Regions from separate parts of the Azospira restricta genome, predicted to be linked through region 2. Evidence: predicted binding sites of a transcription regulator. Region 2 holds the regulator's gene; each other region holds the start of a gene.
The links. The regulator sigma-54, encoded in region 2, starts transcription at its own class of promoters, with help from an activator protein. The targets are predictions, from matches to a motif close to TGGCACGCTTNCTGCTNA.
Positions count from the first base shown of each region.

Region 1 (5,329 bases), 340 kb from region 2:
TTCCGGCAGCGGCCCGACGCGGAGGGGTCCGGTCGGTTCGGGCGGCAGTGGGTGGGGCAGGCGATATGCTACCGACCTAAAGCGAAAGCGTCTGTCCCTGTTTCTAGCGACGCCGGCGCGCGCCCGTCGCGACGGGCGCCAGGCGGATCACGACACGGCGAGCATCCGCTCCAGCGCGAGCTTGGCCAGCGCCGCCTCGTGCGCGGGCACGCGGATCGGGTTCACGACCTTGCCCTCGGCCAGGTTCTCCAGCGTCCAGGCGAGGTGCTGCGGGTCGATACGCTGCATCGTCGAGCACATGCAGACGGTCGGCGCCATGAACTGGACGATCTTGCCTTCCGGCTTGACCTCGTTGGCCAGCCGGTCGACCAGGTTGAGCTCGGTGCCGACCAGCCAGCGCGTGTTCGCCGGCGCCTCCTTGATCGTCTTCACGATGTGCTCGGTCGAGCCGACGTAATCCGAGTTGGCGCAGACGTCGAAGTTGCATTCCGGATGCGCGATGACGATGCCGTCCGGGTGCTGCTCGCGGAAGCGCTTGATGTGCGAGAGCTGGAACATCTGGTGCACCGAGCAGTGGCCCTTCCACAACAGGATCTTCGCCTTCCTGATCTGCTCCGGGGTGAGGCCGCCGAACTCGAGGTCGGGGTCCCAGACCAGCATCTCGTCCATCGCGATGCCGAGGTTGTGGCCGGTCCAGCGGCCGAGGTGCTGGTCCGGGAAGAAGAGGATCTTCTCGCGCTGGGCGAACGCCCACTGCGCGATCTTGCCGGCGTTCGACGAGGTGCAGACGATGCCGCCGCGCTCGCCGCAGAAGGCCTTCAGGTCGGCCGCCGAGTTGATGTAGGTGACCGGCGTCACCAGCGCTTCCGCCTTGCCCAGCACTTCGTCGAGCTCGCGCCAGCAGCGCTCGACCTTGGCCAGGTTGGCCATGTCCGCCATCGAGCAGCCGGCGGCGAGGTCGGGCAGGATCGCCGTCTGCGTCGGCGCCGACATGATGTCGGCGACCTCGGCCATGAAATGCACGCCGCAGAAGACGATGTATTCGGAATCGGTCTGCGACGCGAGCCGCGACAGCTTCAGCGAGTCGCCGGTGAGGTCGGCGTGCTGGTAGACGTCGGCGCGCTGGTAGTGGTGGCAGAGCAGCACCGCTTTCTTGCCGAGCTTCGCGCGCGCGGCGCGGATGCGCTCCTGGCAATCCTTGTCCTGCATCAGGTTGAACTTGTCGAAGGCGATGGTCTGCATGCTGTTTCCGATCCTGCGAATGGCGTGACGTTCAGTGTTTCAGTTGGTCCACGGCAGTCCGGCCTTGCGCCAGCCGCCGACGTTGCCGCGCCGGCCGGCGGCGTCCCTGTCGCCCTCGAAGCCCTCGAGGATGTTGTAGCTCTCGCTCCAGCCGTTCGCGGCGGCCAGCTCGGCCGCCTTGTGCGAACGCACGCCGCTGCGGCACATGAACAGCGCCGGTACCTCGCGGTCGACCTGCTGCCGCAGCTGCGCGAGGAAGTTCGGGTTGGTCGCGCCCTCCGGCCAGTTCTGCCATTCGATCTCGACTGCGCCCGGGATGCGGCCGACCCACACCCATTCGGCGCGCGTGCGCACATCGACCAGCCGCGCGCCCGGCGCCAGCTGCAGGACTTCGTGGGCTTCCTGCGGCGTCAGCGCGCCGGCGTAGGGGAGTTGCTGGGCCTCGGCGCGCGCGCGGGCCAGTTGCAGAATTTCGGACAGCCTGCCCATGGATCGACCAGAGTGGAGAGGAAGGGGGTGCAAGTATACGGCAGCCGGCGGGCGTCGGCGCGTCTGCCCCGGAATCGTGCCGCGTGTATGTGATGATGCAAATGCACCTATATGGTGCGTTGTTGCGCCGATTTGCACCGCAATGGTGCCTTCTGAAATTGCTGCGGTCGGCCCGGATGCTTGTGGCACAATGCCAAGTCCCGCCGTGGCCGGGTGGCATGCTTTCTGCTCAAAGCGTCACGCACGATTTTTGGTTACCAGCCGGCCGGGCCGGCATTCGTTCAGGAGACTTTGCACTATGGCAACCCCGCAAGACGTCATCAAGCTGGTCAAGGAAAGCGACGCCAAGTTCGTTGACTTCCGCTTCACCGACACCCGCGGCAAGGAACAGCACGTGACCGTGCCGGTCAGCGCGTTCGACGAAGACAAGTTCGAGTCCGGCCACGCCTTCGACGGTTCCTCGATCGCCGGCTGGAAGGGTATCCAGGCCTCCGACATGCTGCTGATGCCGGATCCCGCGACCGCCTACGTCGACCCGTTCTTCGACGAGACCACCGTCGTCCTGACCTGCGACGTCGTCGACCCGACCGACGGCCGCGGCTACGACCGCGACCCGCGCTCGATCGCCAAGCGCGCCGAAGCCTACCTGAAGGCCTCGGGCATCGGCGACACCGCCTACTTCGGTCCGGAACCCGAATTCTTCATCTTCGACGGCGTCGAATGGAACGTCGACATGTCCGGCTGCTCGCTGAAGATCCACTCCGCCGAAGCGGCCTGGGCCTCGGGCGAGAAGAACGAGGGCAACGGCGCCTCCGGCCACCGTCCGACCGTCAAGGGCGGCTACTTCCCGGTGCCGCCGGTCGACAGCCTGCACGACATCCGCTCGGCGATGGTGCTGACGCTGGAAGCGCTGGGCGTGCCGGTCGAAGTGCACCACCACGAAGTGGCCACCGCCGGCCAGTGCGAAATCGGCACCGTGTTCAGCACGCTGGTCAAGCGCGCCGACTGGACGCAGATCCTGAAGTACGTCGTGCATAACGTCGCCCACCAGTACGGCAAGACCGCCACCTTCATGCCGAAGCCGATCGTCGGCGACAACGGCTCGGGCATGCACGTGCACCAGTCGATCTGGAAGGACGGCAAGAACCTGTTCGCGGGCAACGGCTACGCCGGCATGTCCGAGACCGCGCTGTTCTACATCGGCGGCGTCATCAAGCACGCCAAGGCGCTGAACGCGATCACCAACCCGGGCACCAACTCGTACAAGCGCCTCGTGCCGCACTACGAAGCCCCGGTCAAGATGGCCTACTCGGCGAAGAACCGCTCGGCCTCGATCCGCATCCCGCACGTCGCGTCCGACAAGGCCCGCCGCATCGAGACCCGCTTCCCGGATCCGATCGCCAACCCGTACCTGTGCTTTGCCGCGCTGCTGATGGCCGGCCTCGACGGCATCCAGAACAAGATCCACCCGGGCGACCCGGCCGACAAGAACCTGTACGACCTGCCGCCGGAAGAGGACAAGCTGATCCCGACCGTCTGCGCCAGCCTCGACGAGGCCCTTGACGCGCTGGACAAGGACCGCGACTTCCTGACCCGCGGCGGCGTCTTCTCCAACGACTGGATCGATGCCTACATCGCCCTGAAGATGGACGAAGTGAACCGCGTCCGGATGACGACCCACCCGGTCGAGTTCGACATGTACTACAGCTGCTAAGCCGTTCGCAGCGTACCGAAAGGGCGGGGTTTTCCCCGCCCTTTTTCTTTGCGCGGGCTGTACGCCGCTGTCGTTTTGATGCGTTAAACTCGCTGCGACCAGAAGAAGATGGAGGAGCGATGCGACTGACCCCGACGATTGGGCTGCTGGCGCTGGCGTCCCTGCCGGCGTACGCGGAGATCTACAAGTGCACCGACGCGAGCGGCCACGTCACGTATTCCAACGTGGCGACCAAGGGCTGCGCGAAGATGAACCTCGACCCGATCTCGACCATCCCGGCCGCCAAGCCGGCGGCGAAGGCGCCGACGCCGGCCGGCTTCCCGCGCGTCGACGAGGGGGCGCAGAAGGCGCGCGACAGCGACCGGCGCAAGATCCTCGACCAGGAACTGGCGGCCGAGCAGAAGAACCTCGACGACGCGAAGAAGCGGCTGGCCGAGGCCGAGGAGCCGCGTCCCGAGGACCGCAACGTCGGCGGCGCGATCAACCAGGGCAAGGTGCAGGAGCGCACGCAGCCGCTGCGCGACCAGATCCAGCTGCACGAACGCAACCTCGAAGCGATCAAGAAGGAACTGCAGAACCTCCGCTGACGCTCGTCGGCGCGCTTCTTGCTACCCAGAGCGCATGTCCGATCGAACCCTGCACCCCTTCCGCGGCCTCGACCTGCTCGCGTCCGCGGTCGTCCTCGTCGACGACGCCTGCCGCATCCGCTACCTCAACCCCGCCGCCGAAAACCTCGTCGCCGCCAGCCTGAAGACGCTGGCCGGCAAGCCGCTGCAGGAAGTGCTCAACTATTCGCACGGCCTGCAGACCGCGCTCGACGAGGCGCTGCTGAACCGCTGGGCCTACACCGGCCAGAATGTCGAGCTGAAGCGCGCCGACGGCGAGGCGCTGCAGGTCAACTGCACGGTGACCCCGGTCGAGGCCGCCGGCGGCGGCCTGCTGATCGAGATGTGGCCGATCGACCAGCAGCTGAAGGCGAGCCGCGAGGAGCGCCTGCTCGAGCAGCAGCAGGCCAACCGCGAACTGATCCGCAATCTCGCGCACGAGATCAAGAATCCGCTCGGCGGCATCCGCGGCGCCGCGCAGCTGCTCGAGCACGAGCTGGGCGGGCTGCCCAGCGCGCCGGCGCTGCGCGAATACACGCAGGTCATCATCAAGGAGGCCGACCGCCTGCAGGATCTGATGCAGCGCCTGTTGACGCCGCAGCGGCCGATGCATCCGGGGGCGGTGTCGATCCACGAGGTGCTCGAGCGCGTGCGCAGCCTGCTCGTCGCCGAATTCCCACAGACGCTGGCGGTGCGCCGCGACTACGACACCAGTCTGCCCGACCTGGTCGGCGACCGCGAGCAGCTGATCCAGGCGATCCTCAACATCGGCCGCAACGCCGCGCAGGCGATGGGCGGCAGCGGCACGATCACGCTCCGCACGCGTGCCGTGCGCCAGGTGACGCTGGCCAAGAAGCGCTACCGGCTGGCGCTCGAGCTGCGCGTGATCGACGACGGTCCGGGCATCCCGCCGGACATCCGCGAGCGCATGTTCTACCCGCTCGTCTCGGGCCGCGAGGGCGGTTCCGGGCTCGGCCTGACGATCGCGCAGAACTTCGTGCTGCACCATCACGGCACGATCGAATGCGAGAGCCGGCCGGGCTGCACCGAGTTCATCATCCGCCTGCCGCTGGAGTCCCCGGCGAACGGGCACGAAACTCGCTCTGCTTCGGCATGACCCCAACCAAGGCCGCGTGAAAAATCATGAAACCCGTCTGGATCGTTGACGACGACCGCTCCATCCGCTGGGTGCTGGAGAAGACCCTGGCCCGCGAGCAGATTCCGTTCAAGAGCTTCGCCTCGGCGGTCGAGGCGCTGGCGCAGCTCGACCGCGGCGCCG
Region 1 covers NZ_CP064781.1:244,541-249,869, reverse strand. The annotation lists gene nadA (quinolinate synthase NadA) at 148-1,242, opposite strand; gene IWH25_RS01165 (rhodanese-like domain-containing protein) at 1,282-1,731, opposite strand; gene glnA (type I glutamate--ammonia ligase) at 2,030-3,445, shown strand; gene IWH25_RS01155 (DUF4124 domain-containing protein) at 3,565-4,032, shown strand; gene glnL (nitrogen regulation protein NR(II)) at 4,067-5,167, shown strand; gene ntrC (nitrogen regulation protein NR(I)) at 5,194-5,329, shown strand, end outside.
Region 1: glnA (type I glutamate--ammonia ligase) is a predicted target of sigma-54. The motif match lies at 1,946-1,963, and genes of this name have one in related genera.

Region 2 (5,329 bases):
TTGTCGGCGGCCTGGGCGGCGCAACCCGAGTCGGCGGCGTGGCCGCCGGACAGGCATTGCTTCATGAAGGCCTTGCGCTCGTCGCCGGTCTTGCCGGCGGCCTGCGCGTTGCAGTCCTTCATCTTGGCCTGCTGTGCCTTCTGCGCGGCGGACGGTTCCTTCTTCGGCGCGTCGGCCTTCTTCTCTTCGGCGAAAGCGGTGCCGGCGGCGAGGGCGAGCGAAACCAGGGCGATTGCGAGTTTCATCGGTATTTCCTCCTGAGTGGGGGTGGTACGGCCGGAGGATTATAGGCGCAATTCAAATGTCATCGTCAAGCAGCGCGCGCTGCTGGCGGTTGACGAATTCCTGCATGCTGTCGATGCCGCGCAGCTGGAGGATGGTGTTGCGCACCGCGGCCTCCAGCAGCACCGCCAGGTTGCGGCCGGCGGCGACCGGCACGATCACCTTGCGGATCGGCACGCCGAGGATTTCCTGCGTCTGCGCGTCGAGCGGCAGGCGCGGCGCGTCGACGCCGGCGAGCGGTTTCTGCAGGTGCACGATCAGCTTCAGCTTCATCTTCCGCCGCGACGCGGTCTCGCCGAAGATGGTGCGGATGTTCAGGAGGCCGAGGCCGCGCACTTCCAGGTAGTCGCGCAGCATGCCCGGGCAGCGGCCCTCGATCGTCGTCGGCGCCAGCCGGGCGAGCTCGACGACGTCGTCGGCGACCAGGCCGTGGCCGCGCGAGATCAGCTCGAGCGCGAGTTCCGACTTGCCGACGCCGGAGTCGCCGGTGATCAGCACGCCCATGCCGAGGACGTCCATGAACACGCCGTGGATCGAGGTGGTGTCGGCCAGCCGGCGGGCGAGGTAGATGCGCAGCAGGTCGATCACCGCCGAGCACGGCTTGGGGCTGGTGAACAGCGGCGTGCCGCTGTCCTCGCAGGCCTCCTGCACGATCGGCAGGACTTCCAGGCCGTCGGCGCAGATGATGCCCGGCGGGTTGTCGGCGATCAGCTCGGAGATCTGCGTCGTGAGGCGCTTCGGGCTGACGCGGTTGGCCCAGTCGTATTCGGCCTGGCCGATCACCTGCAGGCGCTCGGAATGGATCAGGTTGAGGTGGCCGACGATGTCGGCGCCGTAGTTGCCGGATTCCTTCAGCTCGAGCTGGCGGTCGGTGCCGATCGCGGCGATCCAGTTCAGCTGCAGCGTCTCGCGGTGGTCCTCGTAGAGCTGGGCGATGCTGAACTGGCGCATGGCGGGAATCTCAGCTGACGAACAACCGGCGGGCGGCTTCGGCGTCGGGGGCGGCCAGCAGCGCGTCGCGGAACTCGCGGTCGGAGAAGCGCTGGGCGAGCTCGGAAAGAATCTGCAGGTGCAGTTCGTTGGCCTGCTCCGGAACGAGCAGCACGAACAGCAGCGACACCGGCTTGCCGTCCGGCGAATCGAAGGGCACCGGCGTGGTCAGGCGCAGGAAGGCGCCGCGGGCGTCCTTCAGCCCCTTGATGCGGCCGTGCGGGATGGCGACGCCCTGGCCGAGTCCGGTCGAGCCGAGCTTTTCGCGCGCGAACAGGCTGTCGAAGACGGTCGCCCGGGCGATGCCGTGGTGGTTCTCGAAAATCAGGCCGGCCTGCTCGAAGACCCGTTTCTTGCTGCCGGCATCGAGGTCGAGAAGGATGTTCTCGACGGGCAGGAGGTTGGCGATGAGGCTCATGCTGCGGGAGAGCTTTCAGGCGGCGGGAAGGAAGGTTGCGGGAGGGCCGTCGCGGGGAGCGGATTTCCGGCGACGGCCGCGAAGCGTCGATTATCTCATTCGGCCAGCGTGCGGGCGGCTGCCTTGTCGCTGCGATGATGATCCTGGACCTTCTGCTTGTACTTCTGGACCTGGCGGTCGAGCTTGTCGACCAGGATGTCGATCGCTGCGTACAGGTCGCCGTCGTCGGCCTCGACGAAGATGTCCTTGCCACGGACGTGCACCGTGACTTCGGCCTTCTGCTTCAGCTTCTCCACGGTGAGGATCACGTTCACGTCGATCACGTGGTCGAAGTGGCGCGTGACGCGCTCGAGTTTGCCCGTCACATAGTCGCGGATCGCCGGCGTCACTTCGAGGTGGTGTCCACTGATCTGCAGGTTCATGGTGAGACTCCTTTCACAGGCTCTTGCGTAGATTGACCGGCGGGATGTTCAGCGCTTCACGATATTTTGCAATCGTTCGTCGCGCCACGACAATCCCCTGCTGGCCAAGGATTTCCGCTATCTGGCTGTCAGATAGCGGTTTTTTCGCATCTTCGGCACCCACCAGCTGCTTGATCAGCGCACGGATCGCGGTGGCCGAGCAGGCGCCGCCGGTATCGGTGGCGACATGGCTGCCGAAGAAGTATTTCAGTTCGAAGATGCCGCGCGGGGTGGCCATGTATTTCTGCGTCGTTACCCGCGATACGGTCGATTCGTGCAGGCCGAGGATGTCGGCAATCTCGCGCAGCACCAGCGGCCGCATCGCTACCTCGCCATGTTCGAAGAACTGGCGCTGGCGGTCAACGATCGTCTGCGACACGCGCTGGATGGTGTCGAAGCGCTGCTGCACGTTCTTGATCAGCCAGCGCGCTTCCTGCAGCTGGCCGGAGAGTCCCGAGCCGCGCTGGCCGGCGAGCACCTCGGCGTAGAGGCGGTTGATGCGCAGGCGCGGGTAGGCGTCGGGGTTGATGCTCGCCCGCCACTGGTTGCGCACCTTCTTCACGATCACGTCGGGGATGATGTAGCGTGCGTCGAGCGGCGCGAACTGGGCGCCGGGGCGCGGGTTGAGGCCCTTGATCAGTGCGTGCGCGGCGCGCAGCAGGTCGTCGTCGCAGCCGGCCAGCTTCTTGATGCGGGCGAAGTCGCGGGCGGCGAGCAATTCCAGATGCTGGCGGACGATGACCAGCGCCAGGTCGCGCACGGGATCGGCGGGGAGCGCCGTCAGCTGCAGCGACAGGCATTCCTGCGCGTTGCGCGCGCCGACGCCGGTCGGGTCGAAGTGCTGCAGGTGCTTCAGCGCGATCTGCAGTTCCTCGGGCTCGATCTCCAGTTCGGGCGGCATGATCTCGGCCAGTTCGTCGAGCGTCTGCGACAGGTAGCCGTCCTCGTCGAGGGCCTCGATCAGCACGCGCACCAGCATGCGGTCGCGGTCGGGCAGCGGCGTCAGGCCGAGCTGCCAGATCAGGTGGTCGGAGAGCGAGGTGGTCGCCGCCTGGATGTCCTGGTAATCGCCGTCCTCGTCGCTGCCGCCGCTGCCGGACGAGCCGGTTCCCGGACTGCCGTCGCCGGGCCAGCCTTCGTCGTCGGTGTTCGGGCGAACCTCGTCGCTGCTGCCGGCCTCGCCTTCGCCGCCGGCCTCAGCGGCCGGCTCGCGTTCGCTGGTGCTGCTCGACGACGGTGCCGGGACGAAATTGTCCTCATCCTCTCGCTCGAGCAGCGGGTTCTCGAGCAGGAACTTTTCCAGCTCCTGATTGAGCTCAAGCGTCGACAGCTGCAGCAGCCGGATCGACTGCTGCAGTTGCGGGGTCAACGCAAGGTGCTGCGAGAGCTTGAGCTGGAGAGCGGGTCTCATGCGCGGCGCGGGACGGCCGGAGTTGCTGTTTCTGTTTTCGGATCAGAGGCGGAAGTTCTCGCCCAGATAGACTTTTCGGACGTCTTCATTATAGATGATTTCGTCCGGGTGGCCCGAAGCAAGTACCGAGCCTTCGTTGATGATGTAGGCCCGGTCGCAGATGCCCAGCGTCTCGCGCACGTTGTGGTCGGTGATCAGCACGCCGATGTTGCGTTCCTTCAGGAAGCGGATGATCTTCTGGATTTCCAGCACGGCGATCGGGTCGACGCCGGCGAAGGGCTCGTCGAGCAGGATGAAGCGCGGCTGCGTCGCCAGCGCGCGGGCGATCTCGACGCGGCGGCGCTCGCCGCCGGACAGCGAGGCGGCCGAGTTGTTGCGGATGTGCGTGATGTGCAGTTCTTCGAGCAGGTCCTCCAGCCGGCGCAGGATTTCTTCCTTGGGCAGGTCCTGCAGCTCAAGCACGGCCTGGATGTTCTCGGTGACGCTCAGCTTGCGGAACACCGAGGCCTCCTGCGGCAGGTAGGAGACGCCCATCTGCGCGCGGCGGTGGATCGGGAGATGGGTGATCTTGGTGTCGTCGATGTAGACGTCGCCGCCGTCGGAAGCGACCAGGCCGACGATCATGTAGAAGGTGGTGGTCTTGCCGGCGCCGTTCGGGCCGAGCAGGCCGACCACCTCGCCGCTGCCGACCTCGAAGGAGACGTCGTGCACGACGGTGCGCTTCTTGTAGCGCTTGTTCAGGTTGTGGGCGCTGAGCTTGCTCTTCGGCTGGTCCGGCATGGCTATTCTTCTTCCTGTTCGTTGCCTTCGCCGCGCAGCACGCGGCGGATCACGCCGCCGGCGAATCCCCGGTGCATCAGGTAGCGGGTCTGCTTGGCCCGCTCGGCGGCATCAGCCGGGAGTGTACCGAACTTCCGCCGCCAAATCGCCTGCGCGCGCGCCAGCTCGTCGCCGGCGGCGGCCAGCGCCTCGTCGGCGACTTCGCCGGCGACGCCCTGCTGCTTCAGCTCCTGCGCCAGCCGGGCATTGCCGTAGCGGGCGCTGCGGCCGGCGACGCGCATCTCGGCGTAGCGCGCGTCGGACAGCAGGCGGCGCCCGGCCAGCTCGTCGAGCAGCGCGTCGAGGGCTTCCTCGGATTCGGCGTGCGGCGCCAGCTTCTTCCTGAGCTCGGCGCGCGCATGGTCTCGCCGCGCCAGCAGGCGCAGCGCGCGCTGGCGCAGCTCGTCCATCGCTCAGGCCTCGGCGGCCTCCAGCGGGCGCGGCGAGGCGACGCCGACGGCTTCGCGGACGCGGGCTTCGATTTCCTGCGCGATCGCCGGGTTGGCCTTCAGGAATTCGCGCGCGTTGTCCTTGCCCTGGCCGATCTTCTCGCCCTTGTAGGCATACCAGGCGCCGGACTTGTCGACCAGCTTGTGGGCGACGCCGAGCTCGATGATCTCGCCCTCGCGTGAGGTGCCCTCGCCGTAGAGGATGTCGAAGATCGCCTCCTTGAACGGCGGCGAGACCTTGTTCTTGACCACCTTGACCTTGGTTTCGTTGCCGATCACCTCGTCGCCCTTCTTGATCGAGCCGATGCGGCGGATGTCGAGGCGCACCGAGGCGTAGAACTTGAGCGCGTTGCCGCCGGTGGTGGTCTCCGGCGAGCCGAACATGACGCCGATCTTCATCCGGATCTGGTTGATGAAGATCACCAGCGTGTTCGTCTTCTTGATGTTGGCGGTGAGCTTGCGCAGCGCCTGGCTCATCAGGCGGGCGTGCAGGCCGACC
Region 2 covers NZ_CP064781.1:587,016-592,344, reverse strand. The annotation lists gene IWH25_RS02820 (PsiF family protein) at 1-245, opposite strand, end outside; gene hprK (HPr(Ser) kinase/phosphatase) at 298-1,233, opposite strand; gene ptsN (PTS IIA-like nitrogen regulatory protein PtsN) at 1,244-1,690, opposite strand; gene hpf (ribosome hibernation-promoting factor, HPF/YfiA family) at 1,786-2,112, opposite strand; gene IWH25_RS02800 (RNA polymerase factor sigma-54) at 2,126-3,562, opposite strand; gene lptB (LPS export ABC transporter ATP-binding protein) at 3,605-4,342, opposite strand; gene recX (recombination regulator RecX) at 4,345-4,791, opposite strand; gene recA (recombinase RecA) at 4,795-5,329, opposite strand, start outside.

Region 3 (5,329 bases), 760 kb from region 2:
CGCCAGTGCGGAATCTCGCTGCCCATCATCGGCCCGCCGACCAGGCGGCGGGCGAGACCGAGGCCGTCGCCCTTCAGTCCGCCGGCGAAAGCGAGCACCTCGGCGGCCAGCGTGCCAAGGCGGACCTCGACGTTGCCGGGCGCGGCCACGCAGCCGCCGTTGACCGTGATCAGCCGCGAGATCAGCGGCTTCCCGTCGCGGATCGCGGCGCGCACCGCGAGCGCGGTACCGACGTTGTGCACGATCACGCCGGCGTCGGCCGGACGGCCGTCGGCCGGGACCTCGATGCCGGTCAGCGTCTGGATCAGCTGTTTCTCGGAGCCCATCGGATAGCGCGCCGGCACGCGCCGCACCGCGATCTCCGGGAAGGGCGCGGCGGCCGCGGCCATCGCCGCCAGCGCCTCCGGCTTGTTGTCCTCGATGCCGACCAGCACGCGGCGGGCGCCGCTGGCGTGGCGCATGATGCGGATGCCGTCGACGATGCCGGCGGCGGCGTCGCGCATCAGCCGGTCGTCGCAGGACAGGTAGGGCTCGCATTCGCTGCCGTTGATGAGCAGCGTCGCCACCCCGGCGCGCGCCGCGCCGGCGAGCTTCACCGCCGACGGGAAGGCGGCGCCGCCGAGGCCGACGACGCCGGCGGCGGCGACGCGGCGGCCGATCTCGTCGGGCGCCAGCGCGAACGGATCGGTGCTGCCGGCGAGCGCGCCCCATTCGTCGGCGCCGTCGGCGTCGACGATGATCGCCGGCAGCGCCAGCCCGGACGGGTGCGGCGCGGTGACCTCGCCGACCGCGGCGACGGTGCCCGAGGTCGGCGCATGCAGCGGCGCCGACACCGCGCCCTGCGCCGCGGCCAGCAGTTCCCCTTTCTTCACCCGCTGCCCGACCCGCACCACCGGCCGCGCCGGCGCGCCGAGGTGCTGCTGCAGCGGCAGGTAGAGGCGCGCCGGCACCGGCATCACGCGCACCGGCGCGTCGGCGGCAGGGCGCTTGCGGTCGTCCGGGTGCACGCCCCAGTCGTTGCCGAACCAGTCCTTCAACGAAGTCAGGATGCCCATGTCGTCCTCACGCGGCGAGCGGCTTCGGCATCACCCAGTGCTGCAGCGTCGGCGGCACCGGCTGCAGCAGCAGCGCCTCGGTCGGGCACTTGTCGACGCAGCTGCCGCAGCCGGTGCAGGCCTCGCGCAGCACGGTGTGGATCTGCTTGGCGGCGCCGACGACGGCATCGGTCGGGCACACCTTGCTGCAGCGGCAGCAGCCGATGCACAGCTCCTCGGCGATGCCGGCGATGCGCGGCCCGTCGTCGGCGAGCGCCGACAGGTCGACGCTCAAGCCGAGGCGGGCGGCGACGGCGACGGCCAGCGCCTTGCCGCCGGGCGGACAGCAGGTCGGTGCGGCACTGCCGGCGACGATCGCCGCGGCGGCGCCGGCGCAGCCGGGAAAGCCGCACTGGCCGCAGTTCGAGCCGGGCATCAGGGCGCCGATCTCGTCTTCCAGCGGGTTGCCCTCGACGCGCAGGAAGCGGGCGGCGCAGCCGAGCGCGACGCCGAGCAGCGCGCCGAGCGCGGTGAGGCTGAGGATGGCGGCGATCATCGTTCTTCCCTCCTGGCGTTGAGACCTAGACGTTGAGACCCGAGAAGCCCATGAAGGCGAGCGCCAGCAGGCTGATCGTGACGAAGGCGATCGGCGCACCGGCAAAGGCGGCCGGCACGCGCGCCAGCGCGACGCGCTCGCGCAGCCCGGCGAAGACGAGCAGCACCAGCGTGAAGCCGAGCGCCGAGCCGAAGCCGTAGAGCAGGCTCTTCGCGAGGCCGAATTTCTGGTCGGCGTTGAGCAGCGCGACGCCGAGCACCGCGCAGTTGGTGGTGATCAGCGGCAGGTAGATGCCCAGCGACTGGTACAACGCGGGGCTGCTCTTCCTGATGAACATCTCGGTGAACTGCACGACGGCGGCGATCACCAGGATGAAGGTGAGGATGCGCAGGTAGCCCAGCCCGAGCGGCGCCAGCAGCCAGTTCTCGAGCAGCCACGAGGCACCGGCGGCGAGCGTGACGACGAAGGTGGTGGCGAGCCCCATGCCGAAGGCCCCGTCCATGCTCTTCGACACGCCCATCACCGGGCACAGGCCGAGGAACTTGATCAGCACGACGTTGTTCACCAGCGCCGTCGACAGCAGCAGCAACAGGAATTCGCTCATCACCTCGCCCTCCTTTCCCTGGCCGGGTCGTTGCACGAGCCGTGCCAAGGCCGCGCCGATCGCCGCCGGCGCCGTCGTGGCGCGCCTTCCGGCGATGACGCACGAATTTGGTGCGGCGCCAATGTCGCAAAGCCGACAGCCATTTCGTCGCAAACCCGCGCAAGCGCCTGCCGGCCGGCGCCGGCGGGCGCCGCTGCGGCCGCGGCACGGAACCTGCTAGACGAAAGCGACACCGTTTGCCGAGGACACCGCCATGCCGACCGCCAGCCCCGCCCGCCGCCCGTCCGCGCCGCCCGCCGCGCTGCCGGCGGAGGCCTTCCGCGCGGCGGTCGACCAGGCCGACCTGGCGATCTCGATCACCGATCCGCAGGCCAACATCCTCTTCGCCAACGACGCCTTCATGCGCATCACCGGCTACGCGCCGGCCGAGATCATCGGCCGGAACGAGTCGGTGCTCTCCAACCACACGACGCCGCAGGCGCTCTACCAGTCGATGTGGACGGCCCTCAGCGCGCAGCGGCCGTGGTCCGGGCGCCTGCTCAACCGGCGCAAGGACGGCGCGCTGTACCTCGCCGACCTGACCATCACGCCGCTGCTCGACGCCCGCGGCGTCACCACGCACTACCTCGGCATGCACCGCGACGTGACCGAACTGCACCGGCTGGAACGCGTCATCCGCAACCAGAAGAAGCTGATCGAGTCGGTCGTCGATGCGGCGCCGGCGGCCTTCGCGCTGCTCGACCAGAGCGGGCGCGTGATCCTCGACAACCTCGAATACAAGAAGCTGGTGTCCGACCTCGGCTGCCGCGAGCCGGCGCACCATCTGCTCGACGCGCTGCACCCCGACTGGCGCCGCCTGCTCGCCGAAGCGCCGGCGCAGTGCGCCTTTCCGCACCGCGAGACGCGCATCGAGCGGCCCGCCGGCCGCGCCCGCTGGCTGTCAGCCACCGTCTCGGTGGTGGACATGCAGAGCGACTGCGCCGATAGCTACTTCTGCGCCGGCGGGCAGCCCGGCCTGCTGCTGACGGTGAGCGACGTCACCGACCTGCGCAGCGAGCAGGAGCGGGCACGCACCGAGGCGCGCAAGGCGGTGCTGGCCGAGGAAGAACGCACCGCGGCGATCCGCGAGGGCCTGTCGGCGGCGCTGTTCCGCCTCGGCCAGCCGATGAACATGATGAGCTCGGCGGTGGCCGTGCTGCAGCGGCGCGACCCGGTCAGCGCGCGCGTACTCGACGACGCGCTGCGCGCCGCCGGCGAACACCTGGAGAGCCTGCGCCTGGTCATCCCGCAGAGCCCGCAGGCGCTGCCGGTCGGCGTCAACCTCAACGAGATCCTGCGCGACGTGCTCGAGATCAGCACGCCGCGCCTGCTCGCCGCCGGCATCGTCGTCGACTGGCGGCCGGCGCCGACACTGCCGGCGCTGCCCGGGCGGCCGGTGCAGCTGTCGATGCTGTTCAAGGCGCTGATCGACAACGCGATCGAGGCGATGAACGTCAAGGGCTGGCGGCAGCGCGAGCTGCTGGTGCAGAGCAGCGCCGGCCGGGAGCGCATCGCGGTGTGCATCGCCGACAGCGGCCCGGGCATCCCCGAGGAATGGCGCAGCAAGGCCTTCGAGCCCTTCTTCACGATGAAGAACGGCGGCCAGCACATCGGCACCGGCCTGTCGCGCGCACAGCAGGTGGTCTCCGACCACGGCGGCATCATCGACCTCGAGCACAGCCCGAGCGGCGGCTGCGCGGTGGTCGTCGAGTTCCGCGTCGACGGCGACCCGATCTGAACCGAGGCGAGGCGAAGCCATCGTGACCGACCTGCCCATCTGCCCGCCGCGCGAGCACAACCCGCACACCGGCTACTGCCGCTCGCACGAGCTCAACCAGCTGCTGCTCGGCGCGCTCTACGCGGTCAGCCGCGTGCTCAGCCGCTCGCTCGACTTCAACGAGACGCTGCGCGAGGTGCTGCGCGTGCTGCACGACGAGGCGGCGCTGACGCGCGGCCTGATCAGCGTGGTGCACCCGACGCGCGGCAACCTGGTCATCCACGCGCTGCACGCTCCGGAATCGGCGGGGCTGCCGCCGATCGAGTACGGCCCGGGCGAGGGCATCCTCGGCCTCATCCTGGAGAAGCCGCGCACGATCAAGCTGGCGCGGGTCAGCGACGAGCCGCGCTTCCTCAACCGGCTCGGTATCTACCGTCCGGAGCTGCCGTTCATCGCCACGCCGATCCGCGTCGGCGGCCACCTCAAGGGCATCCTCGCGGTGCAGCCGGAGACGCCGGAGGACGGCCTGCTCGACGAGCGCGCGCAGTTCGTCGAGATGGTCGCCAACCTGATCGGGCAGAGCCTGCGCCTGGCGCTCGAAGTCGAGCAGGAGAAGAGCAGCCTGCGCGAGGAGTGCGACTCGCTGCGCCGTTCGATGCGCCACCAGTACGGCTTCGAGAACATGGTCGGCCGCTCGGCGGTGATGCGCCGCGTGTTCGAGCAGGCACGGCTGGTCGCGCGCTGGAACACCACCGTGCTGATCCGCGGCGAGACCGGCACCGGCAAGGAACTGATCGCCAACGCGATCCACTACAACTCGCCGCGCGCCCGGAACGCCTTCGTCAAGCTGAACTGCGCGGCGCTGCCGGAGAACCTGCTCGAATCCGAGCTCTTCGGCCACGAGCGCGGCGCCTTCACCGGCGCCGTCGAGGGGCGCAAGGGCCGCTTCGAGCAGGCCAGCGGCGGCACGCTGTTCCTCGACGAGATCGGCGAAGTGTCGGCGGCCTTCCAGGCCAAGCTCTTGCGCGTGCTGCAGGAAGGCGAGTTCGAGCGCGTCGGCGGCAGCCGCACGATCAAGGTCGACGTGCGCATCATCGCCGCCACCCACCGCGACCTGGAGACCGCGGTCGAGATGGGCGATTTCCGCGAGGACCTGTTCTACCGCCTGAACGTGATGCCGCTCAACCTGCCGCCCTTGCGCGAGCGCATCGAGGACATCCCGGAGATCGCCCGCCACCTGCTCGGCAAGATCGGCGACAACCAGCGGCGCAAGCTGGCGCTGAGCGAGCTCGCGCTGCACCGGCTGGCTGCGCACCCGTGGCCGGGCAACGTGCGCGAGCTGGAGAACTGCCTCGAACGCGCCGCGGTGCTGTCCGAGG
Region 3 covers NZ_CP064781.1:1,344,567-1,349,895, reverse strand. The annotation lists gene rsxC (electron transport complex subunit RsxC) at 1-1,055, opposite strand, end outside; gene IWH25_RS06565 (RnfABCDGE type electron transport complex subunit B) at 1,063-1,590, opposite strand; gene rsxA (electron transport complex subunit RsxA) at 1,616-2,194, opposite strand; gene nifL (nitrogen fixation negative regulator NifL) at 2,448-3,971, shown strand; gene nifA (nif-specific transcriptional activator NifA) at 3,994-5,329, shown strand, end outside.
Region 3: nifL (nitrogen fixation negative regulator NifL) is a predicted target of sigma-54. The motif match lies at 2,397-2,414, and genes of this name have one in related genera.